DNA from 4 places in the Bacillus sp. OTU2372 genome. Region 1 is predicted to be linked to each of the others. Evidence: a T-box and tRNA genes for the amino acid it is inferred to sense, from the RefSeq annotation. Region 1 holds a T-box; the other regions hold tRNA genes.

Region 1 (7,581 bases):
ATGGTTTTGAAGCGTCTGAAGAACTGAAAGAAGAGATTAGACAATTTGTTAAGAAGGGTCTCGCCGCCCACGCAGCTCCTAGAGAAATTGATTTCCGTGACAAGTTACCGAAAACCAGAAGCGGTAAGATTATGAGACGGGTATTAAAGGCATGGGAATTGAATTTGCCGACAGGCGATCTTTCAACAATGGAAGATTAAAAAAACAACCGCACCAATTAGGGTGCGGTTGTTTTACTTTTCTGATTCTGTGGTACGTTTGTTTTATCTTTCTTTGCCGGTGGTGTAGTCGGAGGTATAGCCGGTGCTGGTGCGGCAGCTCCAACTTCAACCGAATTGGAAGCTGCAGATACCTTGCCGGCAATATCCACAGCAATTACGTGATAGGTTCCACTTCCAGCCTTATAGGAAAGCTTTGAGCCGCTTTTTATGTTAGCAACATTTGAACCTCCTTGATATACTCGGTAACCGACTACGTCATTGTCACCTGACTTTGACCAAGACAATGTATTCCCGGATAATGAAAGAGTAACTCCATCCGGATTTTTGCCGTTATCCATCATTTTGGCAGTAGGAACAAGTACCTTTCCCCAACGGCCCCTATTTGGAATCAACTGACTGTAATTATTGAAATTTCTTCCAACCATTCTAGTGATGAAGTCCGGGTTCAAAACCAAACCAAACTGAGCAAACTCTTTCGGTGTGGAATCCAAGGCTAAATATTTTTTACCGCCTACAGTGACAAACTTTCCTTCCACTAAACTATCGTCTACTTTTGTAGGTACATTATTAACATTAAAATAATCACTTTCAATTAAACCGGCTTTTGAACAGGCTGCAGATGGCAGCATACCGGAAACAGCACAATAAGAGCGTTTTACGATTCCATTTGGCATCTGGAAAGATTCCTTTGGATCCACCAGATCCGGCCTGATGTCATAAGCCGCATTGATTAGTTCTGCCCATAAATTATTTGTACGCTGACTATAGGACATTCCGGATGTCTTTAACGATTTAGGTGTATCGTAACCTGTCCAAATTCCAAAGGTTACATTAGGGTTGGTGGCAACAAACCAAGAATCGATATACTCATTACCTGTTCCTGTTTTACCAGCCCAGTCTGCATTAAACTTTAATTTACTTTTCACACCAGCAGCTGTCCCCATTTTAATAACATCCCGCATCATATCAAGCGTTAAGTAAGCAGTTTGCGGTTTAAAGACATCAACGGGTTTCACTTCATGCTGATAAACAATCTTGCCGTCTTTATCGACAATCTTATCAATCATATAGGCATCAATAAATTTCCCATCGTTTGCAAATGTACTAAAGGCATTTGTATTTTCCTCGATCGTTACCCCTGTTTCCATTGAACCAATCGAAGTTGCAAGATTCGTATAGTCTGGTTTTTTAAGAGAAGTAAAGCCCATCTTTTCAAGATATTTTGCCGGTTGTTGATTAACAATTTCTTTATAAAGTTTAACGGCAGGCACGTTATATGATTTAGCTAATGCATAACGGGCAGGAACAATCCCGCTATACCTTAAATCATAGTTACGCGGCCAAGGTGTGCTTTGTCCATAGGCAAGACTTAGTGCTACATCAGGCAGCGGCGTTCCAGGTGATGCTTTCCCTAACTCAATGGCCGGTCCATAAACTAGAAGCGGTTTCATGGTTGAACCGTTCTGTCTAACGGCACTTGTTGCGTGATTAAGCTGCTGTTTATCATAATTTCTTCCGGCAACAAAACTGATGATTTTACCTGTTTTGTTTTCAATCAGCTCAGCCCCGACTTCGACCGGCTCCATTACTGTTACTTCTTCCCCGGTTTCTGGATCCTTCTTTACTTCGGCTTTATCAGGTCCGTAGTATTTATAATTATCCTTAACTGTCTGCATGGCATCATAAATATTTTTGTCAATTGTTGTATAAATCTTATAGCCATTTTGGTGCAGGTCGTGATTGGCTATTGTTTTATATTTATAAAAAAGAGTGTCGTCATTTTCTAAATCCTTCTCTGTGTATCCATCTTTTTTGGCCAGCACAGCGGTAAGGGTCTCAATAGAACGTTTTTCAATTTCAAATGTAAGCCATGGGTATTTTTCAAGCGGATTAGGTACAGGCTTGATAAAATCTTTAGTAATGTCGTAGGCGGAAGCTTCAGCATATTGCTGCTGAGTAATGTAACCACCATCCAACATTCTTTTTAAAACGGTTTTCATCCGCGTAAGTCCTGGTTCAAGATTGTTTTTGACTGTACCCTCTCTGGTAAATGGTGTATAACCAAACGGACTTTGCGGAAGACCGGCAATAAAGGCTGCTTGCGGCAGTGTTAGAACACTAGCGCTTTTTCCGAAAATTCCTTTTGCAGCTGCTTGAACACCGGCAATGTTTTGACCTGAAGAATTCCTTCCGAAGGTGGAAACATTGAGGTATGCTTCTAATATTTCTTTTTTGTTGAAGAATTTCTCTAAACGAAGCGCAAGTAGGATTTCATTGGCTTTCCTTTGAAAGGAGACTTCATTCGTTAAAATCTGATTTTTAATTAATTGCTGTGTTAAGGTACTTCCACCTGATTGAACAGCAGAATTTGTTACTTCTTGAAAAAGAGCTCGAAAAACGGCTTTCGGTACGACCCCTTTATGCTGATAAAAGTATTGATCTTCAGTCGCTATTACAGCATTGGTTAAATCCGTAGATACTTGGTCGAGTTTTACTTCTTCACGGACCAAATCAGACCTGAGCCTGCCAAGGTAGACATTATTAGCAAAATATAAATCTGACGTTTCGGTATAGTTATAAATATCCTTTTTCATACTGTCATACGAGCGGACGGGTTCATCTTTAACTAGTGAGGCAAAGTAGCCTGCACCAACACCTGTAGCAAAGGACCCACCCAGAATGACAACAGTCAGTACAAGGAGAATTAAGTTCCAAATAACCTGATAGGTAATTCGTGCACCTTTTACCGTTTTTTTATGGGTCATCAAGTCTAATATGGATTTTGCCTTTTCAATCCATGCTTGCAACTTTTCATTCATTCGGGGCATCACCTCATTATAAAATCCCTTCCATTATAGCATATCGATGGTACAAAAACTGACAACCTTCTACATTTTCTGAAATTTCCAGTTCGATGTTTGACAGAGGTGTTGAAATATGGTAAAAAAAGCTATAGTATATTTTATATTTAAAGCTGTGAAGGGAATCAACTGTAGTTCTTCTATCCCTGTTTTTAAGAGAGTCAGCGGTGGTGAAAGCTGATACAAATAGAAGAATGAATTACGTCCTTGAGCTTTTTCTGTGAACACATTGTTAGTAGCGGAAAACGGTTTAAACCGTTATTTTATTTGAGTTGGAGGATTTTTTCCTCAAGCTGGGTGGTACCGCGTAACTATACGTCCCTGCATTTTTTGCAGGGACGTTTTTATTTTTTAGGTTAATTGGAGGGATTAAATTTGGATTTATTACAAGATTTAGCATGGAGAGGTATTATTTATCAGCAGACTGATGAAGAAGGACTAAAAGACTTATTAGGCAAGGAAAGCGTTTCGCTTTATTGTGGGGTAGATCCAACGGCTAACAGCTTGCATATCGGACACTTAGTTGCATTTTTAACACTAAGAAGATTTCAGCAGCATGGTCATCGACCAATCGTGTTAGTTGGTGGTGCGACTGGATTAATTGGAGACCCAAGTGGTAAAAGTGAAGAGCGTAAATTGCTTACTTTGGAAACCGTTCAGGAGAATGTTGAAGGCATCCAAAAACAGCTTGCCTCTATTTTTGACTTTGATGGTGAAAATGGAGCGACTATGGTTAATAACTATGATTGGGCAGGCTCTATGGATATCGTGACGTTCTTGCGTGATATCGGTAAGCATATCGGTGTTAATTACATGCTTGCAAAGGATACCATTGCATCACGTCTTGAAACAGGGATCTCTTTTACTGAATTCACCTATACAATTTTACAGGCAATGGACTTTAATCATCTATATGACCACCATAATTGTAAATTGCAGATTGGCGGCAGTGACCAGTGGGGGAATATTACTTCCGGACTGGAATTAATCCGAAAAATGCATGATGAAGAATCGAAGGCATTTGGTCTTACCATTCCACTTGTTACAAAAGCAGATGGAACCAAATTCGGTAAGACAGAAGGCGGTGCTGTCTGGTTAGATCCGGAAAAGACCACCCCTTACGAGTTCTATCAGTTCTGGATTAACACAGCGGATGCAGATGTAGTGAAATACTTGAAATACTTCACTTTCCTTTCTCATGAAGAAATTGAAAGCCTAGAACAAAGCGTTCAAGAAGAGCCGCATCTTCGGAAAGCGCAAAAAGCTTTAGCTGAAGAAATGACCCGCCTCATTCATGGTGAAGAATCATTACAGCAGGCGATTAAAATCTCTCTAGCCCTATTTAGCGGTGAAGTGAAAAACCTTTCTGCGGCAGAAATTAAGCAAGGCTTTAAAGACGTACCTTCCTATGATGCAAAAGAAGGGGAAGAGAATTTAGTTGATTTGCTTGTTGCGGCAAAGATTTCTCCTTCAAAGCGTCAGGCACGTGAGGATATCACGAATGGGGCTGTAACGGTCAATGGGGAAAAGGTGACAGACACAGCGTATATCCTTCAGGAAACAGATCGTATTGAAAGTCAGTTTACGATTATTAGAAGAGGTAAAAAGAAGTATACGTTAATCAACTATTAAGACTAGGGCTTTGGGTTTCCAAAGCCTTTTTTTGCGTAACAATGGACAATTAATATCCGTCTAATATAAAAAGAAGAAAATGGGGTGAAAGAAGTGAAACTATTTTTACATTCTTTCTTTATTATTCTCCTTGCTCTTGTAACATTTTTCGGACTAGGTCCTGTTCTCATGGCGGATGGTTCCTTGCAAGAAAGACTTTGGACAGCAGTAATTGACATTGTTATTTATCTAGTTATAGCCTTTTGTTATCGAAAAGCATGTAAGTGGGCTGTTAAAAAATAAAAAAAACCCGCATGCCAAAATGGTATGCGGGGTTTTTCAAAAAGATTAACGAGAGTAGAACTCAACGATAAGTGCTTCGTTAATTTCAGCTGGAAGTTCTGAACGCTCTGGTAAACGAGTGAAAGTTCCTTCTAACTTGTCAGCATCGAAAGTTAAGAAATCAGGTACAAAGTTATTAACTTCGATTGCTTCTTTGACAACATCAAGGTTACGTGATTTTTCACGAACGCTGATTGTTTGTCCTGGTGTTACACGGTATGATGGGATATCAACACGAGAACCATTAACTTGGATATGACCGTGGTTTACTAATTGGCGAGCAGCACGACGAGTGCGAGCAAGACCTAAACGGTAAACAACGTTATCAAGACGTGATTCAAGTAGAACCATGAAGTTTTCACCGTGGATACCAGATAATTTGCCAGCTCTTTCGAAAAGAGTACGGAATTGGCGCTCATTTACACCATACATATGACGAAGCTTTTGCTTCTCTTGTAATTGTAATCCGTATTCAGAAAGCTTTTTGCGTTGGTTTGGACCATGTTGTCCAGGAGCGTAAGGACGCTTTTCTAATTCTTTACCTGTGCCGCTTAGAGAAATTCCAAGACGACGGGATAGTTTCCAGCTTGGGCCGGTATAACGAGCCATGAATGACTCCTCCTTAGTGTTTTTATTTGGGTAAAATAAAAACCGTTATGAGACTCTTTACAAGACATTTTGTTTTCATGCACCTTCGCCCTAGCAGCTGAGGGTTACAAGATACACCATCAAAAATTGTTTGAGGAACAAAATGAGACCGATAAAGTAAACTCAATAGGCTGCATATATTTTACACAAAGAATATTATATGATTTTTATACATGGTAAGTCAAGTATATTTTTAATATGACTGAAGTCACTAGGAAAAGTCTTAAAAATTTAATAATTTCTCTTAAAAAAATATTCCAATATCATCCTTAAATTAACTATAATTATGATGTGATGTATTTATTTGGGATTTTATAATAAATGATTAGTTGGTTTTCTCTAAAAGGGGATTTACTATTGGAAGTAGAAAAGTATAAAGAGTTATTTCAATTATCTGAAAGGTTGCATTCAACCTTGAATGTGGACACCTTAATAGGAGAATTATTCGTCACGCTAAAAGAAGTATATCCTAATTATTCCTACCACTTACTTTTATCACAAGACACCTATAATCATAGTGACCTGCCAATTATTGACTTAGAATATGATAGTGAAAATATGACGGTCATTAATGCCTATGAGTCTGGTGAAATCCAATTTGAGAGCTCAGATGTGACTAAGCATGCCGCTCTCTATGCCCCATTAAAAGGTAAGTTGGGGATTTATGGTGTTATGCAAGTCATTGCACCGGAAGTGACGGAATTTCCAGCCGGTGAAGCAGAGTTTATCAGGTTATTATCAACAAGTGCTGGCAGTGCCTTGGAAAATGCTAAACTACATCAGCAATCGCAAAGAGCCATTTCTGATCTGCAATTGATCAATAAAACTTCACATCAATTGAATTCAAATCAGCCTTTAGTAGATACCATGATCTATATATCTGAACAAATTAAGAGCTCTTTTGAGGCCGAAGAGGTTGGCTTTTTCCTGTTTACCAAGGACCAACTAGATGCAAAAGTTCTCTCTGGTTCGACACCTTTCTTTTTCACACAACAGTCTCGAATCTACATTGACTACATAAAGAGAAAATTTCAACAGAATAACGAACCATTATTTATTGGAGATTTGAATCTTCCCCTAAATTTCCATTTAGCGTTTCATTCTGTAATGGCTGTTCCCGTTGTAGTTAATAAGAAGATGAAAGGCTTCTCCATTATTATGCATCAAGATCCCTACTTCTTCCCGTTTGAGGCGTTTAAGCTGCTTCAATCTTTGATTCACCATTCTTCTTTAGCTTTAACCAATGCGCTTTTAAGAGATGAACTTGAAAAACTGGTGATCACGGACCATCTTACAAAACTTCATTCCAGAAAGTTCCTGGATGAAAAAATACAGCAATCCATGAATAAAGATGAAAAAGGAACCTTTATTCTGATTGATATTGATAATTTTAAAGAAATAAATGATACCTACGGCCATCAAATTGGAGATATGATACTTATCCAAGTGGCGAATTTAATTAAAGGAAGTATTCGAGATAGTGATATTGGACCGCATATTACAGTATCCTGTGGTGTTTCTTTTTGGAAAATAGACCACCAAGATACCTATCAAAATTTATTTAAAAGAGCAGATGAAGCGTTATATCGGGCAAAAGAAACTGGTAAGAACAAAGTTGTCATCGAAAGCAATCCCAGCATGGTAAGTTAGCCCGTTTATTCGATAAAAAGAGCACAGAATGAAATCTGTGCTCTTCTTAATTCAAATTACCTTTTAAGTTTGGTTGTACTTAAATATGCTCCATTAAGACAGCTGCCAACTCTTCAAGCTTTTGCTGATCAAGCTCATCAAAGCGGTTCACTTCCGGAGAATCGATGTCCAAAACTCCAAATAATTCTCCATCTTTTAAGAGTGGAATTACAATTTCGGATCGTGAAGCTGCATCACAGGCGATATGG
Region 2 (7,581 bases), on a different contig from region 1:
AATAATGGCGAGAAGGTCACACCCGTTCCCATACCGAACACGGAAGTTAAGCTTCTCAGCGCCGATGGTAGTTGGAACTTTGTTCCTGTGAGAGTAGGACGTTGCCAGGCTGTAATATTATTCCGCAGTAGCTCAGTGGTAGAGCTATCGGCTGTTAACCGATCGGTCGTAGGTTCGAGTCCTACCTGCGGAGCCATTTTATGGAGAGCTGTCCGAGTGGCCGAAGGAGCACGATTGGAAATCGTGTAGGCGGGTAACCCTGTCTCAAGGGTTCAAATCCCTTGCTCTCCGCCATAATATATCGGGCCCCTTGGTCAAGCGGTTAAGACACCGCCCTTTCACGGCGGTAACACGGGTTCGAATCCCGTAGGGGTCACCAATGTTTTTTTCTAATATCGAAAATAACTCTTATTAAATGGAGGATTAGCTCAGCTGGGAGAGCATCTGCCTTACAAGCAGAGGGTCGGCGGTTCGATCCCGTCATCCTCCACCATAATATTTAAGTTTCTATTATCGCGGGGTGGAGCAACGAGCGTTGCTTCGGTGAATAATCTGCGAGTTGTATCAATCGAGCTTCTGCTTGAATAAGCATTCTGAGATTGATACAGTCCATGTAAACTTGGAGCATGGAAGAACTATATATTTTCTATTATCGCGGGGTGGAGCAGTCCGGTAGCTCGTCGGGCTCATAACCCGAAGGTCGCAGGTTCAAATCCTGTCCCCGCAATTCGGTCTGGTAGTTCAGTTGGTTAGAATGCCTGCCTGTCACGCAGGAGGTCGCGGGTTCGAGTCCCGTCCAGACCGCCATATGATGGCTCAGTAGCTCAGTCGGTAGAGCAAAGGACTGAAAATCCTTGTGTCGGCGGTTCGATTCCGTCCTGAGCCACCATTTATAAGGTTTTGCCGGTGTAGCTCAACTGGTAGAGCAACTGAATCGTAATCAGTAGGTTGGGGGTTCAAGTCCTCTCGTCGGCACCTGAAGCTGGCAAGTTTGTTTTTATAGTGGAGGGGTAGCGAAGTGGCTAAACGCGGCGGACTGTAAATCCGCTCCCTCCGGGTTCGGCGGTTCGAATCCGTCCCCCTCCACCATTTATAGGGGTATAGTTTAAAGGTAGAACGAAGGTCTCCAAAACCTTTGGTGTGGGTTCGATTCCTACTACCCCTGCCAATTATATTGTGGCGATTGTGGCGAAGTGGTTAACGCATCGGATTGTGGTTCCGACATTCGTGGGTTCGATTCCCATCAGTCGCCCCATAATATAACCAATTCTTATAAGCATTGGGCTATAGCCAAGCGGTAAGGCATCGCACTTTGACTGCGACATGCGTTGGTTCAAATCCAGCTAGCCCAGCCATTCTGCGGAAGTAGTTCAGTGGTAGAACACCACCTTGCCAAGGTGGGGGTCGCGGGTTCGAATCCCGTCTTCCGCTCCATAATATCCGGCGGCATAGCCAAGTGGTAAGGCAGAGGTCTGCAAAACCTTTACCACCGGTTCGAATCCGGTTGCCGCCTCCAAAATTTCTAAATAAGCAATAGCCATTATATTTTGCCGGGGTGGCGGAACTGGCAGACGCACAGGACTTAAAATCCTGCGGTAGGTGACTACCGTACCGGTTCGATTCCGGTCCTCGGCATTGCTTTAAACAACATAATACGCCGGTGTGGCGGAATTGGCAGACGCGCACGACTCAAAATCGTGTTCCTCTGGAGTGTCGGTTCGACCCCGACCACCGGTATCAGTTGGTTTGAAAAAACGTTTCCCACTAGGAAACGTTTTTTTGTTTTAACTTAAATTATGTTTGAGTGTATTTTTTATTAAATTAGGAATAATAATTAGATAAATAGATTGGCAGAAAAAAATTATTTCTAAAAAAGGCTCTTCAAAATATAAAGTTTGAGGGAAATCGACAAAATTTGCGGAAATCACTTGACTCCTTAATTCAATTTGTGTAATACTTATTAAGTCAGTTCGTTCAATATTTTGTCAAATATGCGGGTGTAGTTTACTGGTAAAACCTCAGCCTTCCAAGCTGATGTAGTGGGTTCGATTCCCATCACCCGCTCCATACATATTAACTAACGCAGTGTATCGTTACATTAAGAGAACGATGCATTGCGTTTTTTTATATTTACAGGAAACAATAACTGGCGGATGACATTTAATTACTATCTGCAGCAAATCAACTGGCAGCTAAACAAAAAGATGCCGATATTACTGGCATCCAACAATTTGATATGAAGCTTCTCCTCCATGTACCTGTGTAAACATGTTCATTAAGGATTCAGTTAACTTGGCAGCATCCTCATCACTGGATGACGGACGCAGATAAATTATTTGCAAGGCATTCCTTGTATTTACCGTAATAGGGGCCTTATCAGAATCAACAAACGGACTTCCAAATGGTCCAGTTGCATCGGAAGACAGAATTAAATGCTCCAAGGAGTTGCTCCTTCCGTTCAAGCCGTTGTATGCCTCGCCCTCCTTCCCAATCCGAATCACCACAGGAGCTTTTAACAGATCATAGTCGTAAACACCGATGGGAACTTGATATTGTAAGGAGAAAAAATTATTAATATCAATCGCACTATGGATAGAAGAAAGATAATTTTGCTTTTGTATCCTTCTAAATAATGCCTCAGCTGAATGACGATATCGGTTAGGATCCTTTCCTGCTTTTTTAAAAATATTTCTCCATTCCTTTATGCCGGGAAGATTTGTTAGCTGCTTGTTTTCCAAATCAAAAAAGATTGATTCTTGGAAAAGCTGGAGCCTGCCTTTCACCATTTGTGGAGAATCTCCTACCGTTATATTTCTATATTCAATTACCCCAATTTTAAAATCGGGTATTAGTTCGCAGATTTCCGCATTAAAACGAATTTCCAACCATTCCACCTCCAAAATTTAATGAAAATAGTTTATCATAAATAGATGTGCAACTAATAATTCAACAACCTAAATAGATAAAAGTCAAAGACGGAAGGAGGAGATAACAGTGGATATTCATGAATTAAAAGAAGAACTTATTGCCTATAGTAAAGAAATCGGTATTGATAAAATTGGGTTCACGACAGCGTCTCCATTTTCCCAATTAAAGAACCGTTTGTTGAGACAACAGGAACTAGGCTATCAATCGGGTTTCGAAGAGCCTGATATAGATAAGCGAGTAACCCCTGCAATGCTGCTGGAAGGTGCTCAGTCGATTATTTCCATTGCTCTTGCTTACCCCGCGAAAATGACAATGCGGGTTGAAAGCAAAAAGGGGGAAAGAAGAGGAATCTTTAGCAGAGCTTCATGGGGGCTTGACTATCATCATATTCTTCGAGACCGGCTCACTAAACTTGAAGAATTTATCATAAATAAAATACCTAATGCCAAGTTGAAATCAATGGTTGATACAGGAGAACTCTCTGACCGTGCTGTAGCAGAACGAGCAGGGATCGGCTGGAGCGGTAAAAATTGTTCCATTATAACCCCGGAATTTGGCTCTTACGTTTATCTAGGAGAAATGATTACCAATATACCTTTCGAACCGGATACACCGATTGAAGACAATTGTGGCTCTTGTACTAAGTGTTTGGATGCTTGTCCAACTGGTGCTTTAATACAGGGAGGTCAGATTAATGCCAATCGCTGCATTTCCTTTTTAACACAAACAAAAGAGCTTATTCCCGATGAATTCCGACAAAAAATAGGGAACCGTGTTTATGGATGTGACTCATGTCAAACAGCATGTCCGATAAACAAGGGGATAAACTTTCATTTTCATAAAGAAATGGAACCCGATCCTGTAGTGGCAAAACCCTTATTAAAACCAATCCTTAAATTAAGCAATCGTGAATTTAAAAAAAGGTTCGGCTCTATCTCAGGAGCTTGGAGAGGAAAGAAGCCAATCCAGAGGAATGCTATTATCGCACTAGCTCATTTTAAAGATGAAAGTGCCGTTCCCGATTTAATTGACGTCTTAGAAACCGAAGCTAGTCCGGTCACTAGAGGGACGGCGGCTTGGGCGCTTGGGAAAATCGGCGGTGAAACAGCTTATGCGGCCTTAAGAAAAGCCAAAGAACTAGAAACAGATATCGAGGTCCAATCAGAAATAGAAAAAGGCTTAAATTTTTATAACAATTAAAGGGCAAACCAATTGGTTTTGCTCTTTTTTAATAGTTAAATCCAACCTTCTTTCATATGTATGAAGGGAAGGGGGTGGATTGTCTTGCGGCATTTACTTCAAGACTTATTTGAAAAACGGGTAAATCAATTTGTTTCTAATAAGCGAAGTCATAAAATATTTTTTCCAAAGGCTGAAATAAAACAGGATTCGGCAGCGAAACGATCAGCAGAGATTGTAAAAGTGAAAGCGGCAGGGAAAATCATCGAAGAGTCTAAGGAGGATGAGTTCCAAACTGTCAAATATCATGCCCACTACCAATATTTAATTAAACAAAATGGAATTCTTTATATGGAAGAGGAAATGGAAGAAAGGTTAGCCAAGTTTTACAAAAATAGCTTAGTAATGGATGAGGAAATTAAGCCGAACCTAGAGCAAGATGATATTCCGACAACAGATACTAGAATCTTGGCTTATGAGAGCCAAGACGAACGGCTAAGCTATGAATATAACCGATTAAAAGCGGTTCAATATGCAGAACGCTGGTGGAATAGCTATAATCCTGCTTATAAAAAGTTTCAGAATGATTGTACCAACTTCATCTCTCAATGCCTTCACGCTGGGGGAGCTCCGATGCGAGGCTATCCAAAGCGGGATGCAGGCTGGTGGCTGCAACATAGTAACTGGAGCTATAGCTGGGCCGTAGCTCATTCTTTAAGGCTATATTTATCAAATTCAAGAAGCGGCCTTCGGGCAAAAGAAGTCAGCAGCCCGGACCAGTTAATATTGGGAGATGTCATTTGTTATGATTTTGAGGGGGATGGAAGGTTCAACCATAACACTCTAGTTACTGGTAAGGATGCTAACGGGATGCCTTTAGTGAATGCCCATACCTATAATAGCCGGATGCGATACTGGGCCTATGAGGATTCATCGGCCTATACTCCAAATATCAAATACAAGTTTTATTCCATCATCGATGAATGATTCTTGAAAGCACGGGACAGAGTGGTATAATTGCTTTTAGAGTTTTAATATGAGGTGAATCTTTTGGCTATACACGTAGTTTTATATCAACCACAAATTCCTTCTAATACTGGTAATATTGCTCGGACATGTGCAGGAACGAATACTCAATTACATTTAATTCGCCCTTTAGGATTTTCTACAGACGATAAGATGTTAAAAAGGGCAGGTTTAGACTATTGGGAACATGTAAATATCACTTATTACGATTCCCTGGATGAATTTTATGAAAAAAATGCTGGTGGTGCCTTTTTTTATATAACGAAATTTGGACAAAAACAATTTACCAGTTTTGATTATAGTGATACGGCTAAGGATTATTATTTCATTTTTGGGCGTGAAACCACAGGCCTTCCAAAGGACATTATTCAAAATAATCTTGATACCGCACTAAGAATTCCAATGATTGAAAATATCCGTTCTTTAAATCTTTCAAATACAGCCGCGATTCTTATTTACGAAGCATTACGTCAACAGGATTATCCAAATCTAAAATAAATTAGTACGGGAGGCCAACAGATAAGGCCTCCTTCTGCTAAAAAGAAAGGATTTTTGCTATGAATGATGTAATCTCAACCATTCTCAACCATCGCTCGATTCGCCATTTTGAGGATAAGCCTTTAACGGACGAGCAAATTCACACGATCGTATCCTGTGCCCAGGCAGCAGCAACATCGAGTTTTATTCAGGCATACTCCATTATTGGTGTGAATGATAAAGAAAAGAAGAAAAAATTGGCTGAATTAACAGGAAACCAAGAATATGTAGAGAAAAATGGGTGCTTTTTTGTTTTTTGTGCAGATCTTTACCGACATACGATAATTGGGGAAAAGGAGCATAAAAACGTGGCCCCATCGCTTGAGAGCACAGAAAAATTTATGGTAGCAATGATTGATACTTCCTTAGCGGCACAAAATGCTGCGATTGCTGCAGAATCTTTAGGGTTAGGAATCTGTTACATAGGTGGAATTCGCAATAACTTGGAAGAAGTGAAAAAACTTTTACACCTACCGGACCGAGTGATTCCATTGTTTGGGCTTGCTGTGGGCTATCCGTCTCATATTACAGATAAAAAGCCAAGACTTCCGCTTAAACATGTTTTTCATGTGGATCAATATGAACAGGATATGGAGAGATATAATGGTCAACTAGATGAATATGACCAGTTGATTTCAGATTATTATGAGACAAGAACAAACGGGCAAAGAAAGGATCGCTGGACCCAACAAATCGCCAATATGCTTTCGAAACAAAATAGAATGTATATGAAAGAGTTTATACAAAAAAATAAGCTCGATTTACACTAAAAAATGACTGCCAGCAAGTGGCAGTCATTTTTTACGAGATAAGAAAGTATAAAAGGTTTTAACTTCGAGAATTGTCCAGCTCCAGCGCCTAGCCCCTCGAGGTCACAAGTCAATCCGTACAAAAGGTTAAAAGGCAACCTTTCGGCCGGCTTGTCTTGTGCTTGTCGGGGCTGACCAAGGCGCTTGCGCTTTTCTTATTTATTAGTACCAGGTTTGTCGTTATACCCCGCTGTGAAGATAGCTGCCAAAAACGCAACCATTACTAAAATAACGATGAAAGTATTCATGTTATGTATTGCCCCCTTTGTCCCGTTTTTAAATAAGATTGTTTAGCTAAAGGACTACTTGATAAGTGGAACCCGCTAAACGGACGCTTTTCTGACACATACAATTTTATTATAGCCTAAGATTTTAAAATGAAAAGAGCAATATTCCTTTTAATGAAATAAAAAAGATAGACAATATCTCGAAATGGTTACGCATGTTCAAGTCTTTTAGTGCATAGAGTATATTAATCGTCTCTGATAACCTACAGGGGGAGGGCCATATGGACATTTTAAAAAAAATCGAGAGGTACCGTGAAGAAGAGGAAAAACTTCGCTGGGAAGGAACATTCGCTGACTATTTATTGTTGTTGAAGGAAAAGCCGTGGGTAGCACAATCTGCACATTCTCGAGTTTATAATATGATCAGGGATGCAGGAATTGAAGAAGTTAAAGGGACGAAGCAGTACAATTTCTTTAGTAATCAATTATTTGGCTTAGAAGAGTCGCTAGAAAGACTTGTTGAAGAATACTTCCATCCTGCTGCCAAAAGGCTGGACGTAAGAAAGCGGATTTTACTATTAATGGGTCCGGTGAGCGGCGGTAAATCTACCCTTGTTACCATGTTAAAAAGAGGGTTAGAAAACTACTCACATACGGATAGGGGTTCCGTTTTTGCCATCAAAGGATGTCCAATGCATGAAGATCCCTTGCATTTAATTCCGCATCATTTGCGGGCAGATTTCTTTGAGGAATATGGGATTCGAATTGAAGGAAACTTATCTCCATTGAACATGATGCGCTTAGAGCAGGAATATGGAGGTAGAATTGAAGATGTTTTAGTGGAAAGAATATTCTTCTCAGAAGATAAGCGGACT
Region 3 (7,581 bases), on a different contig from region 1:
TAACTCGTTTTTACGGAATTTCTTCTATATTATCTAGTTTTGAGAGAATGAAAATATTAAAATTTTCTCTTGCAAATTTTAAAAAAGACATTATAATAAGATAGTGTCTAATAAATAGTCTGGTAATTATGGCGAGAAGGTCACACCCGTTCCCATACCGAACACGGAAGTTAAGCTTCTCAGCGCCGATGGTAGTTGGGGCATTGCCCCTGTGAGAGTAGGACGTTGCCAGGCTGTTATTTATCGTTCCGCAGTAGCTCAGTGGTAGAGCTATCGGCTGTTAACCGATCGGTCGTAGGTTCGAGTCCTACCTGCGGAGCCATTTTTATGTCAATTTAACTTTCAGCTATGCTTCCATAGCTCAGCAGGTAGAGCACTTCCATGGTAAGGAAGAGGTCAGCGGTTCGAGCCCGCTTGGAAGCTTACCTTTAACAAAAATATTATGGCCCCTTGGTCAAGCGGTTAAGACACCGCCCTTTCACGGCGGTAACACGGGTTCGAATCCCGTAGGGGTCACCAAAGTTTTTTCGGTAGCGATAATAACTTTTATAAATTTGGAGGATTAGCTCAGCTGGGAGAGCATCTGCCTTACAAGCAGAGGGTCGGCGGTTCGATCCCGTCATCCTCCACCATATATTATTCTTATTTATCCAAACTTTACGCCGGGGTAGCTCAATTGGTAGAGCAACTGACTTGTAATCAGTAGGTTGGGGGTTCAAGTCCTCTCGCCGGCACCATTTATATTTTTTGAGTGTGGAGGGGTAGCGAAGTGGCTAAACGCGGCGGACTGTAAATCCGCTCCCTCCGGGTTCGGCGGTTCGAATCCGTCCCCCTCCACCATTTATATTATTTAAAAAGTTGGACATACTAGAAGTAATTACATCTTTGGGCTATAGCCAAGCGGTAAGGCATCGCACTTTGACTGCGACATGCGTTGGTTCAAATCCAGCTAGCCCAGCCAAGAGCCATTAGCTCAGTTGGTAGAGCATCTGACTTTTAATCAGAGGGTCGAAGGTTCGAGTCCTTCATGGCTCATTTCTTTTTTACTTATAATATTATCCGCGTTATGCGGAAGTAGTTCAGTGGTAGAACATCACCTTGCCAAGGTGGGGGTCGCGGGTTCGAATCCCGTCTTCCGCTCCAAATGGGGTCTTAGCTCAGCTGGGAGAGCGCCTGCTTTGCACGCAGGAGGTCAGGGGTTCGATCCCCCTAGACTCCACCATCACACTACATATTTTGCCTTAAATCATGTTAATGGTTTAAGGCTTTTTTTATTTTTTAGACGATCTAGCAGCTTTTATTAGGGACAAATTAGGGATAAATTGATTTTATTAGGCTCTACGACCAAGTTGAGAACATAACTGGTTGAAGTGAAGAGAGGAATATCTTCAATAACCTTTGTTGAGGACAAAATAAAAGCAAACCCAGGAAGGAGTGTCCTCTATAGGCCTCCTTGAAGACAAAACTATTAAAAAGCCAGTAAACAATATCCCCAATCTTAAATTTTCGAACCATCCTTTCTTCTAATGGCTCTACCTCCTCTCTTACCGCAAGAAATAGTCACCGTCGTCGTGTAATCGTTTAACCACAGAATTATTTTACAATTACGCATATATATACAGAATTTTGTCGAGTTGAGTCATCACTATGAAAGCGGTTAAAATAGGAGGTATAACAGGCAAGGGGGAATATGGGGATGAAAAGAAAACTATCAATTATTGGAATGCCGATGGACTTAGGACAAATGAGACGTGGAGTAGATATGGGACCTAGTGCAATCCGTTATGCGGGAATTAACGAAAGGTTAAAGCCACTCTTTGATGAAATCCATGACTGGGGTGATATCCCGGTTGGCAGACCAGAAGTAGTCATTGATAAAGAATCTAATTTAAGGAACCTAGATCTAGTTGCAGAAAAAAGTGCTTTGCTTGCCGGCAAGGTGGATGAAGCCGTTCAATCCGGTGCCTTTCCACTCGTACTTGGTGGAGATCATAGCATCGCAATTGGCACACTAGCAGGTGTTTCTAAACATTATAAGAATCTAGGTGTTATTTGGTATGACGCTCATGGTGATTTAAATACGGCCGAAACAAGTCCATCAGGAAATATCCATGGAATGCCTCTTGCTGTAAGCATTGGCTTGGGTCATCCGTTATTAACTGAAATTGGCGGTTATAATCCGAAAGTAAAACCAGAAAATATTGTCATTATTGGTGCTAGATCTCTAGATGACGGTGAGAAAGAATTAATTAAGGAAAAGGGAATAAAGGTTTATACCATGCATGAAATAGATAGATTGGGAATGGCTAAGGTCATGGAGGAAACAATAGCCTATCTAAATGAAAAAACAGATGGAGTTCATTTATCGCTTGATTTAGATGGTCTAGATCCAAGTGATGCACCAGGCGTGGGAACTCCTGTTATTGGTGGGATTAGTTATCGTGAGAGCCATCTCGCTATGGAAATGCTTGAAGAGGCAGGAATCATCACCTCTGCGGAATTTGTGGAAGTAAATCCAATCCTAGACGAGAAAAATAAAACTGCTATATGTGCTGTGGAGCTAATGGGATCGTTATTTGGTGAAAAACTACTATAAAAATAGACAGCTGCATATTAAAATATGCAGCTGCGCTATTTTACCGGTACAAAAATAGATGGTATTTGTTAAGTAAGCAGTCAAGCCTTTTACTAGCTTCAATTACTTTGTGATTAGACAGAGAAGTCTCAGATGCTAATCGAACCATATCATTTCGTTGAATTTCTATTTCTTCTAGTAATCCACGGTATAGAGAAGACATCTCCTTCCACCTCTTTCTAGGTACATATTTACCTTTTTCCCCTGTATTAAAATCTTTAAACATATTTTGTCCCACATTGGTAAATTTTTGTTAATATTAAAGGTATTGAGAAGTTTTTCGTTTAAAAACGAAACCTTTTTTGCTGACGTTCGTATATCGTATAGCGACATTGGAGCTGAGGAAACTTAATGGATACAATAGTGAAAAAAAGAATAAAACAGGTTATCAAAGGTGATCAGAACGCCTTCGGAGAGATCGTAGAAATATATAAAAACAGTGTCTTCCAATTATGTTACAGAATGCTGGGTAATCGCCATGAAGCGGAGGATATCGCGCAGGAAGCATTTATCCGTGCTTATGTAAATATCCAGTCGTTTAAGCAGGATAAGAAGTTTTCAACATGGCTTTTTCGAATTGCGACAAATCTTTGCATCGACCGGATTCGCAAAAAGAAACCAGACTATTACTTAGACGCGGAAGTAGCTGGGACAGAGGGGTTAACCATGTATTCGCAAATCTCCTCGGATTCTCCTTTGCCGGAGGCCGAAGTAGAAAGTCTTGAGCTGCAGGAGACTGTTCAAAAGGAAATATTAAAACTGCCGGAAAAGTATCGTTCCGCAATTGTCCTGAAATATATGGAAGATATGTCTCTAAATGAAATAAGTGAGATTCTCAATCTTCCTCTTGGAACTGTTAAAACAAGAATTCATCGCGGCCGGGAAGCATTAAGGCAGCAATTACGATATGTATAAAGAGGTGAAAACATAAATGTGTCCTGAACAAATCTTCGAACTCATGCACGATTACTTAGATGAAGAACTAGACCCAGAAAAAGAAAGAGCCTTAAGAGACCACCTCAAAAGTTGTAAAGAGTGTGAAACGATCTTTAATGAATTAAAAAAGACGGATGCATTTGTTAGAGGCATTTCTCATATGCAGGCGTCACCGGATTTCACAGCTAATGTGCTCGCCCGTCTGCCAAAAGAAAAGAAAAGAATTTGGATGCAGAGATGGTTTACAAATCATCCTATGCTCACAGCAGCTTCTGTTTTTATTATTCTTATGATGGGAAGCTTATTTTCAACATGGAGCCAAGATCAGGAATTTTCTGTTTCCAAGCAAAAGAACTTGGTGGTTAAAAATAATACAGTTATAGTCCCAAAAGGTGAAACGGTTAAAGGAGATGTTGTAGTTCACAATGGGAATGTGCGGATAGAAGGCGAGGTTCAAGGTGATGTTACCGTGATTAACGGGGAAAAATACTTAGCCTCTGCAGGTCATGTAACAGGGCAAATAGAAGAAGTAAATGAAGTTTTCGACTGGATTTGGTATCATATGAAAAGAACTACTCAAGACGTTCTAGATATCTTTGGCCAGCCTGAAACCAAATAAAAAACAAATCACTCCAAGTGACGGGTGATTTGTTTTTTTAACCACAAACATATAATAAGTTGTATGGTGAAGTTATGGTATAATAAATTAGTTGTATGAATTGTATGTTCTTAGAAAGTTACGGAGGAAGAAACAATGCAGTTTGCTGATCTCAGTATATGGAAGTATCTAGCTAGTATTGTTGATATTGCCCTCGTATGGTACGTCATTTACAAACTGATCAATGTGATAAGAGGCACAAAGGCCGTTCAATTATTAAAAGGGATCCTTGTTATTCTTCTTGTCAGGGTGGTCAGTGAGTGGCTCGGCTTAATTACTTTAAGCTGGATGATGCAACAGGCCATAAATTGGGGATTTCTTGCGGTAATCATTATCTTTCAGCCTGAACTCAGGAGAGCGCTTGAACAATTAGGAAGAGGGCGATTCTTCTCGCGAAGCAGTACACAAGACGATGATAACCAGGAAAAAACAGTCGAAGCCATAGTTAAGGCAACTGATTATATGGCAAAACGCCGTATTGGAGCCTTAATTTCAATTGAAAGAGAAACGGGCATGAGTGATTACATAGAAACAGGTATACGATTAAATTCCAATATCTCTTCGGAATTGCTCATTAATATTTTTATTCCTAATACACCACTTCACGATGGTGCAGTCATTATCCAAAAAAATAATGTGTCAGCGGCAGCATGCTATCTTCCCTTATCTGAAAGTCCATTTATCTCGAAGGAATTGGGTACTAGGCACCGGGCAGCCTTAGGAATAAGTGAGGTTACTGATAGCTTAACAGTCATCGTTTCTGAAGAGACGGGGGGAATCTCACTGACAAAGAATGGAGAACTTCATCGTGATTTGAAAGTGGAGGAACTAAAAGAATTACTTACCCGAGAAATGTTGATCCATCCTAAAGATAAACAGGCTTCTTCAGCTCGTTGGAACTGGAGGGGAAAACAGAATGGATAAAATGTTTGATAATCCTTGGTTTATAAAAATACTGGCCTTATTATTGGCGGTCCTATTATATTCCTCTATACCTCATACAGGTGGGAAGTTAACAGATGTTAATGTTCCTGGGGAGCAAACAACTGCGACTATAAAGGATATCCCTGTAAAGGTTTATTATGATACTGAGAACTTGGTTGTATCGGGGATTCCGAACACGGTAGATGTAACCATAAAGGGTCCTATCACACATGTCCAATCGGCTAAGGCTTTAAAGAACTTTGAGGTATATGTCGATCTGACAAATGCAAAAATTGGAGATCAGAAGGTAAAGCTCAAGATTAAAAATTTATCTGATAAATTAAAGGCAACCATGAAGCCAGCCAGTGTGACGGTGTCTGTGCAAGAAAAGATTTCGAAGGAATTCAGGGTCGAAGCAGAATTCGATTCCAGCCAAATAGAAGATGGTTACTCAGCTGGTCTGCCGGTGGTTGAACCTAGAAAAGTAAAAATTACTGGTGCTAAAAGTGACATTGACCGAATTACCTACGTTAAAGCCACCCTTGAGGGTAATGGTAAACTAAAAGCAACCATTTCGAAACAAGCGCAAATTCAAGTACTTGATAAAAAATTAAATAAGTTGGATGTTACTGTTGAACCTGAAACAGTTAATGTAACCATTCCTATTAAGTCGAACAGCAAAACGGTTCCGATCAATATAGTGAAAAAGGGAACTTCTCCAGAAGGGGTTACGATAGAATCTATTGAGTTAGATGAAACGGAAGCCAAAATTACCGGAAGTGAAGAGGTCTTAAAAGATACAGAAAGTGTTCGAGTAGAAGTCGATTTAAGTAAGATCACGGAAAACACAACACTAACCCTGCCGGTTATTATTTCAAATGGGATTACGAAGGTGACCCCTCAATTAGTAAAAGCAACGGTAGTGGTGAAAAAAGAGGAACAGAAAACAGCCACAGATGAACAAGTAACGGCTACAGATGAAGAAAAAACGGTCTCAGGCATACCTTTGGAAATTCAAGGCTTAGCGGATAACTTTAAAGCAGAAGTAAATGATCCGACGAGTCAGACTGTTAATTTACAAGTGAATGGCCCAACTGAGTCGGTAACAGAGCTGGGGCCTAGTGATTTCACGGTTTTTATTGACTTGTCCGGCTTGACCGAAGGGACTCATGATGTCAAAATCCAGGTAAAAGGGCCAACGGATATCGAGTGGACGCCTGATAAATCAACAGCAAAAATAACCATTACTAATAATGCCTAATATCTAGCAATAGACATGTCGAAGGAGAGATTTTTTAAAATGGGTAAATATTTCGGTACCGATGGGGTACGTGGAGTAGCAAACAGCGAATTAACACCGGAGATGGCCTTTAAATTGGGGCGCTTTGGCGGTTATGTTTTAACAAAGGATAAAGATCGCCCTAAAGTAATTATTGGCCGTGATACACGTGTCTCAGGTCATATGTTAGAAGGAGCGCTTGTAGCCGGGTTACTGTCTATTGGGGCAGAGGTCATGCGTTTGGGAGTCATTTCAACACCTGGGGTATCCTATTTAACCAAAGCATTAGGGGCTCAAGCAGGTGTTATGATTTCCGCCTCCCATAATCCAGTTGCGGATAATGGAATTAAATTTTTTGGTCCAGATGGTTTTAAGCTGTCAGATGAACAGGAATTAGAAATTGAGAACTATATTGATTTACCGGAAGACCAGCTGCCACGACCAACAGGTGCGGACCTTGGTCAGGTGATGGATTATTTTGAAGGCGGTCAGAAGTACCTTCAATACTTGAAAAATACAGTGGATGAGGACTTCTCAGGCATCCATATCGCCTTGGACTGTGCAAATGGGGCAACCTCGGCATTAGCAAGCCATTTATTTGCAGACCTTGACGCAGATTTATCAACAATGGGGGCTTCTCCCAATGGATTAAACATTAATGCCGGAGTAGGATCAACACATCCAGAAGCACTGGCAGCTCTTGTAAAAGAAAAAGGAGCAGACGTAGGCCTTTCTTTTGACGGAGACGGCGACCGTTTAATTGCAATCGACGAAAAGGGGAATATCGTGGATGGCGATCAAATCATGTACATCTGCGGGAAGTACATGAAAGAGCAAGGACGTTTAAAGCATGGTACAATCGTTTCAACCGTGATGAGTAACCTTGGTTTTTACAAAGCCCTTGAAACTCATGGAATCCATAGTGTACCTACAGCGGTAGGTGACCGTTATGTGGTAGAAGAAATGAAGAAAAGTGGTTTTAACCTTGGCGGTGAGCAATCAGGACATATCATTTTCTTAGACTACAACACAACAGGTGATGGATTATTATCAGGATTGCAGTTGGTTAATATCATGAAGGTAACCGGGAAGCCATTATCAGAATTAGCCGGTGAAATGAAAAAGTATCCGCAAAAGCTTGTCAATGTC
Region 4 (7,581 bases), on a different contig from region 1:
GGCGAGAAGGTCACACCCGTTCCCATATCGAACACGGAAGTTAAGCTTCTCAGCGCCGATGGTAGTTGGGACTTTGTCCCTGTGAGAGTAGGACGTTGCCAGGCTTTATATGGAGGATTAGCTCAGCTGGGAGAGCATCTGCCTTACAAGCAGAGGGTCGGCGGTTCGATCCCGTCATCCTCCACCATATACCTTGCCGGTGTAGCTCAATTGGTAGAGCACGACCGAATAAGCTTCCTGAATGAACTTCAGCATACTGACCGAGCTGCTACTTGAATAATCTTTCTGAGGTCAGGATGACGTTAACAAGACAGCGTATATGAATTTAATATTTTCCAAACTTTACGCCGGGGTAGCTCAATTGGTAGAGCAACTGACTTGTAATCAGTAGGTTGGGGGTTCAAGTCCTCTCGCCGGCACCATGCTTCTTACTTCTTCGAGTTACATCTGAGGATGCATACGCGAAATCCCGAAGGGAATTTAAGCATATTAAACTAGTTATTTTTTACTAAACTGAAAATGCGGGTGTGGCGGAATTGGCAGACGCACCAGACTTAGGATCTGGCGCCGCAAGGCGTGGGGGTTCGACTCCCTTCACCCGCACCAAGTTTTTTTACGAAGTAAAATAACTTATCATATATATGCGGAAGTAGTTCAGTGGTAGAACACCACCTTGCCAAGGTGGGGGTCGCGGGTTCGAATCCCGTCTTCCGCTCTCTTTTGCCGGGGTGGCGGAACTGGCAGACGCACAGGACTTAAAATCCTGCGGTAGGTGACTACCGTACCGGTTCGATTCCGGTCCTCGGCATCAAAGTTTTTTTGCGAAAGCAAAATAACTTTCATATTTCGGGAAGTAGCTCAGCTTGGTAGAGCACTTGGTTTGGGACCAAGGGGTCGCAGGTTCGAATCCTGTCTTCCCGACCATGAAGTTCTTATAGAAAATGGGGTCTTAGCTCAGCTGGGAGAGCGCCTGCTTTGCACGCAGGAGGTCAGGGGTTCGATCCCCCTAGACTCCACCAATTACTTCTTAAAATAATATAATGGCGGTGTAGCTCAGCTGGCTAGAGCGTACGGTTCATACCCGTAAGGTCGGGGGTTCGATCCCCTCCGCCGCTACCATTAGTATAAATATGGTTTACTAAAAATGGAGGAATACCCAAGTCCGGCTGAAGGGATCGGTCTTGAAAACCGACAGGCGGGTTAAACCGCGCGGGGGTTCGAATCCCTCTTCCTCCGCCATTTTTATATTCATTGGAGGGGTAGCGAAGTGGCTAAACGCGGCGGACTGTAAATCCGCTCCCTCAGGGTTCGGCGGTTCGAAACCGTCCCCCTCCACCACTTTAGGGGCATAGTTTAAAGGTAGAACTAAGGTCTCCAAAACCTTCAGTGTGGGTTCGATTCCTACTGCCCCTGCCATAATTTTTTTGATTATTAACACATGCCGATGTGGCGGAATTGGCAGACGCGCACGACTCAAAATCGTGTTCCGTGAGGAGTGTCGGTTCGACCCCGACCATCGGTACCAACTAGAATATTTATTCTGATGCGGGTGTAGTTTACTGGTAAAACCTCAGCCTTCCAAGCTGATGTAGTGGGTTCGATTCCCATCACCCGCTCCATAAGTTTTAAATTATGGGCCTATAGCTCAGCTGGTTAGAGCGCACGCCTGATAAGCGTGAGGTCGATGGTTCGAGTCCATTTAGGCCCATTAAAAAATGAATGAATCATACCGAACAGGATCCTGTTCGGTATTTTTTGTGTCTATAAACATTTATACTTCATTTTCTTTTTTGTTACGGGGAACGATACTAGGAAAATGGATTGTGGGAGGAGACCGATATGCCTGAGCTTCCGGAAATGGAGAACTATAAAAACCTGTTAAAAGACAAAATTGCGAATCAAGTTGTAACAGATGTTCAAATAAACCGTGATAAATCCATTAATATCAATCCTGACCTCTTCAAAAAAACGGTTCAGCACCAGCAAATCGTCGATATCAAACGTCGAGGAAAGCATCTCCTATTCCAGCTGAAAAATGAGCAAACACTTTTATTACACTTAATGCTGGGTGGATGGATGTTTTTCGGGACTGAATCGGAAAAACCAAACAGAACAATACAGGTCCGACTATCATTTGGACAAAATCATCTTTATTTTATAGGTCTACGGTTAGGATATTTGCATTTATATAATCAAACTCAAACAGAGGAAAAGCTGTCGGACTTAGGGCCAGAGCCATTGAATCCTGAATTTACCGTAAATGAATTTTTAAAAAGAATAGCTTCAAAACATGGCCGTTTAAAAACTACTTTACTCGATCAATCATTTATTGCTGGTATCGGGAATTGCTACTCTGCAGAGATATGCTTTCAGGCTGGGATCAAACCGACCAAGGATATTGACGACATTAATGATAGTGACCGAAGCAGACTTTATGATTCAATGAAAAATGTTCTTCAAGATGGGATTAAGCACGGTGGGTATATGGATAATCCAATCTTTAAGGGAGACACGTTAACCGGTGGGTTTAATAATCGTTGCCAGGTTTATAACCGCGAAGGTCAACCATGCTATCGGTGTGGCGCAACTATTGTTATCGAGGTGATTTCCTCTAGAAAAACTTATTATTGTCCTAATTGCCAGAGCTAAAAAACTCCTTACCGTATTAGGAATACACAAAAAAGGGCACAAACGATTTAACTTATAATCGCTTGTGCCTTTTTTATTTTGGCGTCAAAGGTGTAATTGTGTTTTTTTTAACAAATACCTATTTCCCTTTACACTTAAATGTTATATACTAAATAAAAATAAGTATAACACATTTAAAGTAATTACATATATTATATTATGTTAATAGGATAAAGGGGGTGGTGAAGATAAAACTTTCAAAGCGTCAGGACGAAATCTTGGAGATTGTAAAACAAAATGGACCAATCACAGGAAAAGAGATTGCAGACAAGTTGTCATTATCAAGAGCAGCATTAAGACCGGACTTAGCCATCTTGACCATGTCAGGCAATATCGATGCAAGGCCGCGTGTCGGTTATTTTTATAATGACAAATTTAAGGTTAAGCGCCAAGCGGAGAAAGTCCTGCATCATAGTGTCAATAATTATAAAGCGCACCCTATTGTAGTTGGTAAATCAACCTCCGTATACGATGCCATTGTCCAACTATTTTTAGAGGATGTCGGCACACTTTACGCGGTTGATTCTGATGGGCATCTAGCTGGGGTCATTTCTAGAAAGGATTTGCTCAGAGCATCATTAGGTAATCAAAATCTTTCGGAGTTACCAGTCAGCGTCATTATGACGAGAATGCCAAATATTATTACCATTTATCCGGAAGAAACCTTACTCGAGGCAGCAAAAAAAATGATCCAAAATCATATTGATTCGCTTCCTGTTGTACGAGAAGCCGACGAACAAAAGAATACATATTTGCTAGTGGGGCGAATTACGAAAACAACGATCACAAAGGCATATTTAGAAATGATGGATGAAAAATCAGACTAAGGGAGTGGCAGTAATTTTGGCAGAAAAAGAAGTGGTCTATGTGGTTTCCGACTCAGTTGGGGAAACGGCTGGGTTTGTTGTAAAAGCAGTTGCAACCCAATTTAATGGGGGCCAAGTTGATATTCGTCGTAATTCCTACGTGGAAGATTTTGAAGATATAGAGGATGTCATTCTATTAGCGATTAAGGCTAATTCAATAATTGCTTATACGATTGTTATACCAACCTTAAAAGATTATTTAGACCGCCGGGCAGCTGAAGAAGGCATCATGGCAGTTGATCTACTAAGTCCATTGATGAACGCTTTCGAAACCAAATTTAATAAGGAACCTCATCACCGGCCAGGACTAATGAGAAAACTTGATGAGGAATACTTTCGAAAAATAGAAGCGATTGAATTTGCCGTTAAGTATGATGATGGCCGTGACCCAAGAGGCATAACAAAGGCAGATATCGTTCTGATAGGTGTGTCGCGCACCTCCAAAACGCCGCTATCGATGTATTTGGCGCACAAGCGGTATAAGGTGGCCAATGTTCCGCTCGTCCCGGAAGTTCAGCCTCCGGAGGAGTTATTTCAAATACCAAGGAAGAATTGCATCGGGCTTATTATTTCACCTGATAAGTTAAATGAAATCCGCAAAGAACGTTTGAGAGCGTTGGGGTTAGCTTCACGTGCTAACTATGCCAGCTTTGAGAGAATACTAAAGGAACTAGACCATGCAGAAAAAATCATGAAGCGGGTAGGATGCCCTGTTATTGATGTCTCAAATAAAGCAGTAGAAGAAACAGCAGGCTTAATACTAGATATATTAAAAAAAGAGAGGAGCTTTTAGAGATGGAGAAATTTGTTTACTTATTTCATGAGGGAAAAGGAAATATGAGAGATTTACTTGGGGGTAAAGGGGCAAATCTTGCAGAAATGACTAGAATTGGCCTGCCAGTGCCATTTGGTTTTACCATAACGACTCAGGCTTGTAATGCTTACTATGAATCTAGCAAAACCATTCCACTAGAAGTGGAGCAACAAACACTGGAAGCACTTAGCCGCTTAGAGGAAAAAATGGGAAAAAAACTGGGTGACTCAGGAAACCCTTTATTAGTTTCAGTCCGATCTGGCTCTGTTTTTTCCATGCCAGGTATGATGGACACTATCTTAAACCTCGGAATGAACGACGAAACGGTAGCCGGTTTAGCAACATTAACCAATAATCCTCGTTTTGCTTATGATTCGTACCGCCGTTTCATTCAGATGTTTAGTAATGTAGTCTTAGAAATCGATACATTTTATTTCGAGCAATACCTAGAAGAAACACGTGAAGAGAAAGGGTATAGTACAGATCCAGAAATGTCTGCAGAAGATTGGCAGGAAGTAATTATTGGCTATAAGGCCATTGTCAAAAAGCATACAAGAAAAAATTTCCCACAGGACCCAAAACAACAGCTTTTTCTTGCGATTAACGCTGTCTTTAATTCATGGAACAATCAGCGCGCCATCGTCTATCGCCGCCTGAATAAAATCCCAGACCACCTTGGAACAGCCGTTAATATTCAAAGTATGGTGTTTGGCAATATGGGCAATGATTCTGGAACTGGTGTTGCTTTTACACGAAATCCTTCAACAGGCGAGCATGTACTGTACGGAGAATACTTAATAAACGCCCAAGGAGAAGATGTTGTTGCTGGTATTCGGACACCACAGCCCATCGCAACATTAAAGGAAGAAATGCCGGTAGTATTTAAGCAATTTACGGATACATGTAAAATTCTTGAACAGCATTATCAGGAAATGCAAGACATCGAATTCACGGTAGAACGCGGCAAGCTTTTCATCCTGCAAACCCGTAATGGGAAACGAACAGCGCAAGCAGCGATTCGAATTGCTGTTGAGATGGTTCAAGAAGGAATTATTGATAAAAAGACGGCCTTGTTGCGAGTAGACCCTGACCAATTGAATCAACTACTCCACCGCCGGATTGATGACAAATTTCAAAAAAATATTTTAGCTAAGGGATTGCCGGCATCACCGGGAGCAGCGACAGGTCAGGTAGTATTCGACGCAGATGAAGCCGAAAGTTTAGGAAATGATGGAAGAAAAGTGATCCTCGTTAGACCTGAAACAACGCCTGACGATATTCACGGTATCGTCGCCGCGCAAGCGATCTTAACTAGCCGCGGAGGAATGACCAGCCACGCTGCAGTTGTTGCACGCGGAATGGGGAAAGCTTGTATCTGTGGATGTGAGTCGTTAAAAATAGATTTACGAGCAAAACAATTTACCATAGGAGAAACGGTAGTAAATTATGGTGATATTATTACCATCGATGGTTCCACAGGGGAAATTATGCTTGGTGAAATACCAATGATTGACCCAGAACTTTCTGATGAATTCCAACTCCTTTTAGCTTGGGCTGACCAGGAGCGGAAAATTGGCGTTCGTGCGAATGCAGATAATCCGGAAGATGCAAAGAAATCCTTTGAATTTGGTGCTGGTGGTATTGGCCTATGCCGTACGGAGCATATGTTTATGGATTTGAAGCGGATTCCTATCGTCCAAAAAATGATTTTAGCGGAAAATTACAATGAAAGAATGGATGCATTAGGCCAATTGTTACCAATGCAGCAAGGCGATTTTGAAGGGATATTCGAAGCCATGCAAGGTTTCCCGGTAACCATTCGTTTACTAGATCCGCCCCTTCATGAATTTTTACCAGATAAAGAGGAACTGTTAGTAGAAGTGACAAAGCTTCAATTGACAGATCCTCAATCAGCAGACTTAAAGAAGAAAGAACAATTGCTTAAAAAGGTGCGTCAATTAGATGAATTTAATCCAATGCTCGGCCACCGCGGCTGCCGTCTTGGAATGATCTATCCTGAAATTTATGAAATGCAGGCAAAAGCCATCTTTTATGCTGCAGCAAAATTAGCTGAAAAAGGGCTGGAAGTGCAGCCTGAAATTATGATACCACTAGTTGGTCATGTAAACGAGTTAAAGCAAATGCGTCAATTAGTGATTGATGCTGCAGTTGTTGTTCAGCAAGAAACCGGTAAGTGTTTTAATTATACAATTGGTACGATGATTGAAATTCCACGTGCCGCCCTAACTGCGGATCAAATTGCAGAGGAAGCAGACTTCTTCTCTTTCGGAACCAATGATTTAACGCAAACCACGTTTGGATACAGCCGTGATGATGCAGAAGGCAAATTCCTGCAAGCGTATATTGAAACTAAAGTACTGCCGGATAATCCATTTGCTGTACTTGACCAAGATGGGGTTGGCAAATTGGTAGAAACAGGTGTGAAGCTTGGCCGTGCGACCAAACCGTCCTTAAAAACAGGGATATGCGGAGAGCATGGCGGAGAGAAAAGTTCGATTGATTTCTGTTACAGAACGGGTCTAGATTATGTCAGCTGCTCGCCATATCGTGTGCCGCTTGCCCGCTTAGCTGCCGCACAGGCAACCATTCGTCATGATCTAAATAAAAAAGAGGTATATACGACGGCTTAATAGAATAAGGAAGGGGATGTGTGTGTCGTGCACCATCCTCTTTCTTTTGCTCAAGGATGATATCATTGTTTTCAGCAAATACTATAAAAAAATGTAAAAGGGGATTAGTATGGGGGCAATTGAACGAAGTGGATACCGATTTGTACCAGAATATAGTGTCATCCAACAAAATGGAGCGATTCATGTGTATAATCGAGAGAGCTTTATTGAAGAAATCCAATTTCAGTTTTCCGGAAAATATCCTGAACTGGATCAAATCGAGGAATTAGTGGATGCATATTGTAATAAACATAATATTTAAAGAACGCTTGTTCGATAATTTGATTAATGCTATAATGAACATGCAATAGCATAGTTTTCTCAAGGGTGGACGGCACATCTCCTAATAGAAAGGGGGTGATGCTTTTGACAGTTTTTCAGGCATTGATGTTTAGCTTATCGTTTGCTAGTCTCATTGTCACGATTCTGTCCTTCCACAAAAAAAAATAATCCACCCTTGAGCCGGCAAGCAGAAGCGGTGGATTATGGTCCGTAACGCCGATCCCCAAAAAGGAAAGCAGCT

Evidence for each region. A T-box is a leader RNA that pairs with one kind of tRNA and senses whether it is charged. The one in region 1 lies ahead of tyrS (tyrosine--tRNA ligase), so its partner is inferred to be a tRNA-Tyr.
Region 2: it has a tRNA-Tyr gene. The T-box ahead of tyrS (tyrosine--tRNA ligase) is inferred to sense a tRNA for this amino acid. The anticodon was not compared.
Region 3: it has a tRNA-Tyr gene. The T-box ahead of tyrS (tyrosine--tRNA ligase) is inferred to sense a tRNA for this amino acid. The anticodon was not compared.
Region 4: it has a tRNA-Tyr gene. The T-box ahead of tyrS (tyrosine--tRNA ligase) is inferred to sense a tRNA for this amino acid. The anticodon was not compared.

Annotation. Positions count from the first base shown of each region.
Region 1 is NZ_JASATK010000007.1:155,892-163,472, reverse strand. Features, by position in the region: gene acsA (acetate--CoA ligase) at 1-200, shown strand, start outside; gene AAHB15_RS13930 (transglycosylase domain-containing protein) at 218-3,040, opposite strand; T-box leader at 3,189-3,408, shown strand; gene tyrS (tyrosine--tRNA ligase) at 3,458-4,714, shown strand; gene AAHB15_RS13920 (DUF6954 family protein) at 4,808-4,996, shown strand; gene rpsD (30S ribosomal protein S4) at 5,042-5,644, opposite strand; gene AAHB15_RS13910 (sensor domain-containing diguanylate cyclase) at 6,041-7,333, shown strand; gene AAHB15_RS13905 (GAF domain-containing protein) at 7,413-7,581, opposite strand, start outside.
Region 2 is NZ_JASATK010000001.1:132-7,712, forward strand. Features, by position in the region: rRNA gene rrf (5S ribosomal RNA) at 1-110, shown strand, start outside; tRNA gene AAHB15_RS00010 (tRNA-Asn) at 122-196, shown strand; tRNA gene AAHB15_RS00015 (tRNA-Ser) at 203-294, shown strand; tRNA gene AAHB15_RS00020 (tRNA-Glu) at 305-379, shown strand; tRNA gene AAHB15_RS00025 (tRNA-Val) at 418-493, shown strand; tRNA gene AAHB15_RS00030 (tRNA-Met) at 654-727, shown strand; tRNA gene AAHB15_RS00035 (tRNA-Asp) at 731-807, shown strand; tRNA gene AAHB15_RS00040 (tRNA-Phe) at 814-889, shown strand; tRNA gene AAHB15_RS00045 (tRNA-Thr) at 903-975, shown strand; tRNA gene AAHB15_RS00050 (tRNA-Tyr) at 1,005-1,089, shown strand; tRNA gene AAHB15_RS00055 (tRNA-Trp) at 1,095-1,168, shown strand; tRNA gene AAHB15_RS00060 (tRNA-His) at 1,180-1,255, shown strand; tRNA gene AAHB15_RS00065 (tRNA-Gln) at 1,281-1,355, shown strand; tRNA gene AAHB15_RS00070 (tRNA-Gly) at 1,360-1,434, shown strand; tRNA gene AAHB15_RS00075 (tRNA-Cys) at 1,443-1,516, shown strand; tRNA gene AAHB15_RS00080 (tRNA-Leu) at 1,550-1,635, shown strand; tRNA gene AAHB15_RS00085 (tRNA-Leu) at 1,657-1,737, shown strand; tRNA gene AAHB15_RS00090 (tRNA-Gly) at 1,994-2,067, shown strand; gene AAHB15_RS00095 (B3/B4 domain-containing protein) at 2,214-2,885, opposite strand; gene queG (tRNA epoxyqueuosine(34) reductase QueG) at 2,995-4,128, shown strand; gene AAHB15_RS00105 (amidase domain-containing protein) at 4,213-5,094, shown strand; gene trmL (tRNA (uridine(34)/cytosine(34)/5-carboxymethylaminomethyluridine(34)-2'-O)-methyltransferase TrmL) at 5,158-5,631, shown strand; gene nfsA (oxygen-insensitive NADPH nitroreductase) at 5,691-6,440, shown strand; gene AAHB15_RS00120 (PrkA family serine protein kinase) at 6,988-7,581, shown strand, end outside.
Region 3 is NZ_JASATK010000023.1:11-7,591, forward strand. Features, by position in the region: rRNA gene rrf (5S ribosomal RNA) at 119-234, shown strand; tRNA gene AAHB15_RS24290 (tRNA-Asn) at 248-322, shown strand; tRNA gene AAHB15_RS24295 (tRNA-Thr) at 351-423, shown strand; tRNA gene AAHB15_RS24300 (tRNA-Glu) at 445-519, shown strand; tRNA gene AAHB15_RS24305 (tRNA-Val) at 557-632, shown strand; tRNA gene AAHB15_RS24310 (tRNA-Thr) at 662-737, shown strand; tRNA gene AAHB15_RS24315 (tRNA-Tyr) at 756-840, shown strand; tRNA gene AAHB15_RS24320 (tRNA-Gln) at 887-961, shown strand; tRNA gene AAHB15_RS24325 (tRNA-Lys) at 963-1,035, shown strand; tRNA gene AAHB15_RS24330 (tRNA-Gly) at 1,069-1,143, shown strand; tRNA gene AAHB15_RS24335 (tRNA-Ala) at 1,147-1,222, shown strand; gene rocF (arginase) at 1,697-2,596, shown strand; gene AAHB15_RS24345 (aspartyl-phosphate phosphatase Spo0E family protein) at 2,637-2,861, opposite strand; gene sigW (RNA polymerase sigma factor SigW) at 2,987-3,550, shown strand; gene AAHB15_RS24355 (anti-sigma factor) at 3,567-4,190, shown strand; gene cdaA (diadenylate cyclase CdaA) at 4,326-5,153, shown strand; gene AAHB15_RS24365 (CdaR family protein) at 5,146-6,414, shown strand; gene glmM (phosphoglucosamine mutase) at 6,454-7,581, shown strand, end outside.
Region 4 is NZ_JASATK010000033.1:89-7,669, forward strand. Features, by position in the region: rRNA gene rrf (5S ribosomal RNA) at 1-104, shown strand, start outside; tRNA gene AAHB15_RS27170 (tRNA-Val) at 112-187, shown strand; tRNA gene AAHB15_RS27175 (tRNA-Thr) at 347-422, shown strand; tRNA gene AAHB15_RS27180 (tRNA-Leu) at 522-606, shown strand; tRNA gene AAHB15_RS27185 (tRNA-Gly) at 644-715, shown strand; tRNA gene AAHB15_RS27190 (tRNA-Leu) at 723-808, shown strand; tRNA gene AAHB15_RS27195 (tRNA-Pro) at 848-924, shown strand; tRNA gene AAHB15_RS27200 (tRNA-Ala) at 944-1,019, shown strand; tRNA gene AAHB15_RS27205 (tRNA-Met) at 1,043-1,119, shown strand; tRNA gene AAHB15_RS27210 (tRNA-Ser) at 1,147-1,239, shown strand; tRNA gene AAHB15_RS27215 (tRNA-Tyr) at 1,254-1,338, shown strand; tRNA gene AAHB15_RS27220 (tRNA-Trp) at 1,343-1,416, shown strand; tRNA gene AAHB15_RS27225 (tRNA-Leu) at 1,441-1,525, shown strand; tRNA gene AAHB15_RS27230 (tRNA-Gly) at 1,546-1,619, shown strand; tRNA gene AAHB15_RS27235 (tRNA-Ile) at 1,635-1,708, shown strand; gene mutM (bifunctional DNA-formamidopyrimidine glycosylase/DNA-(apurinic or apyrimidinic site) lyase) at 1,840-2,649, shown strand; gene AAHB15_RS27245 (helix-turn-helix transcriptional regulator) at 2,868-3,515, shown strand; gene AAHB15_RS27250 (pyruvate, water dikinase regulatory protein) at 3,532-4,347, shown strand; gene ppdK (pyruvate, phosphate dikinase) at 4,350-7,019, shown strand; gene AAHB15_RS27260 (YbxH family protein) at 7,129-7,320, shown strand.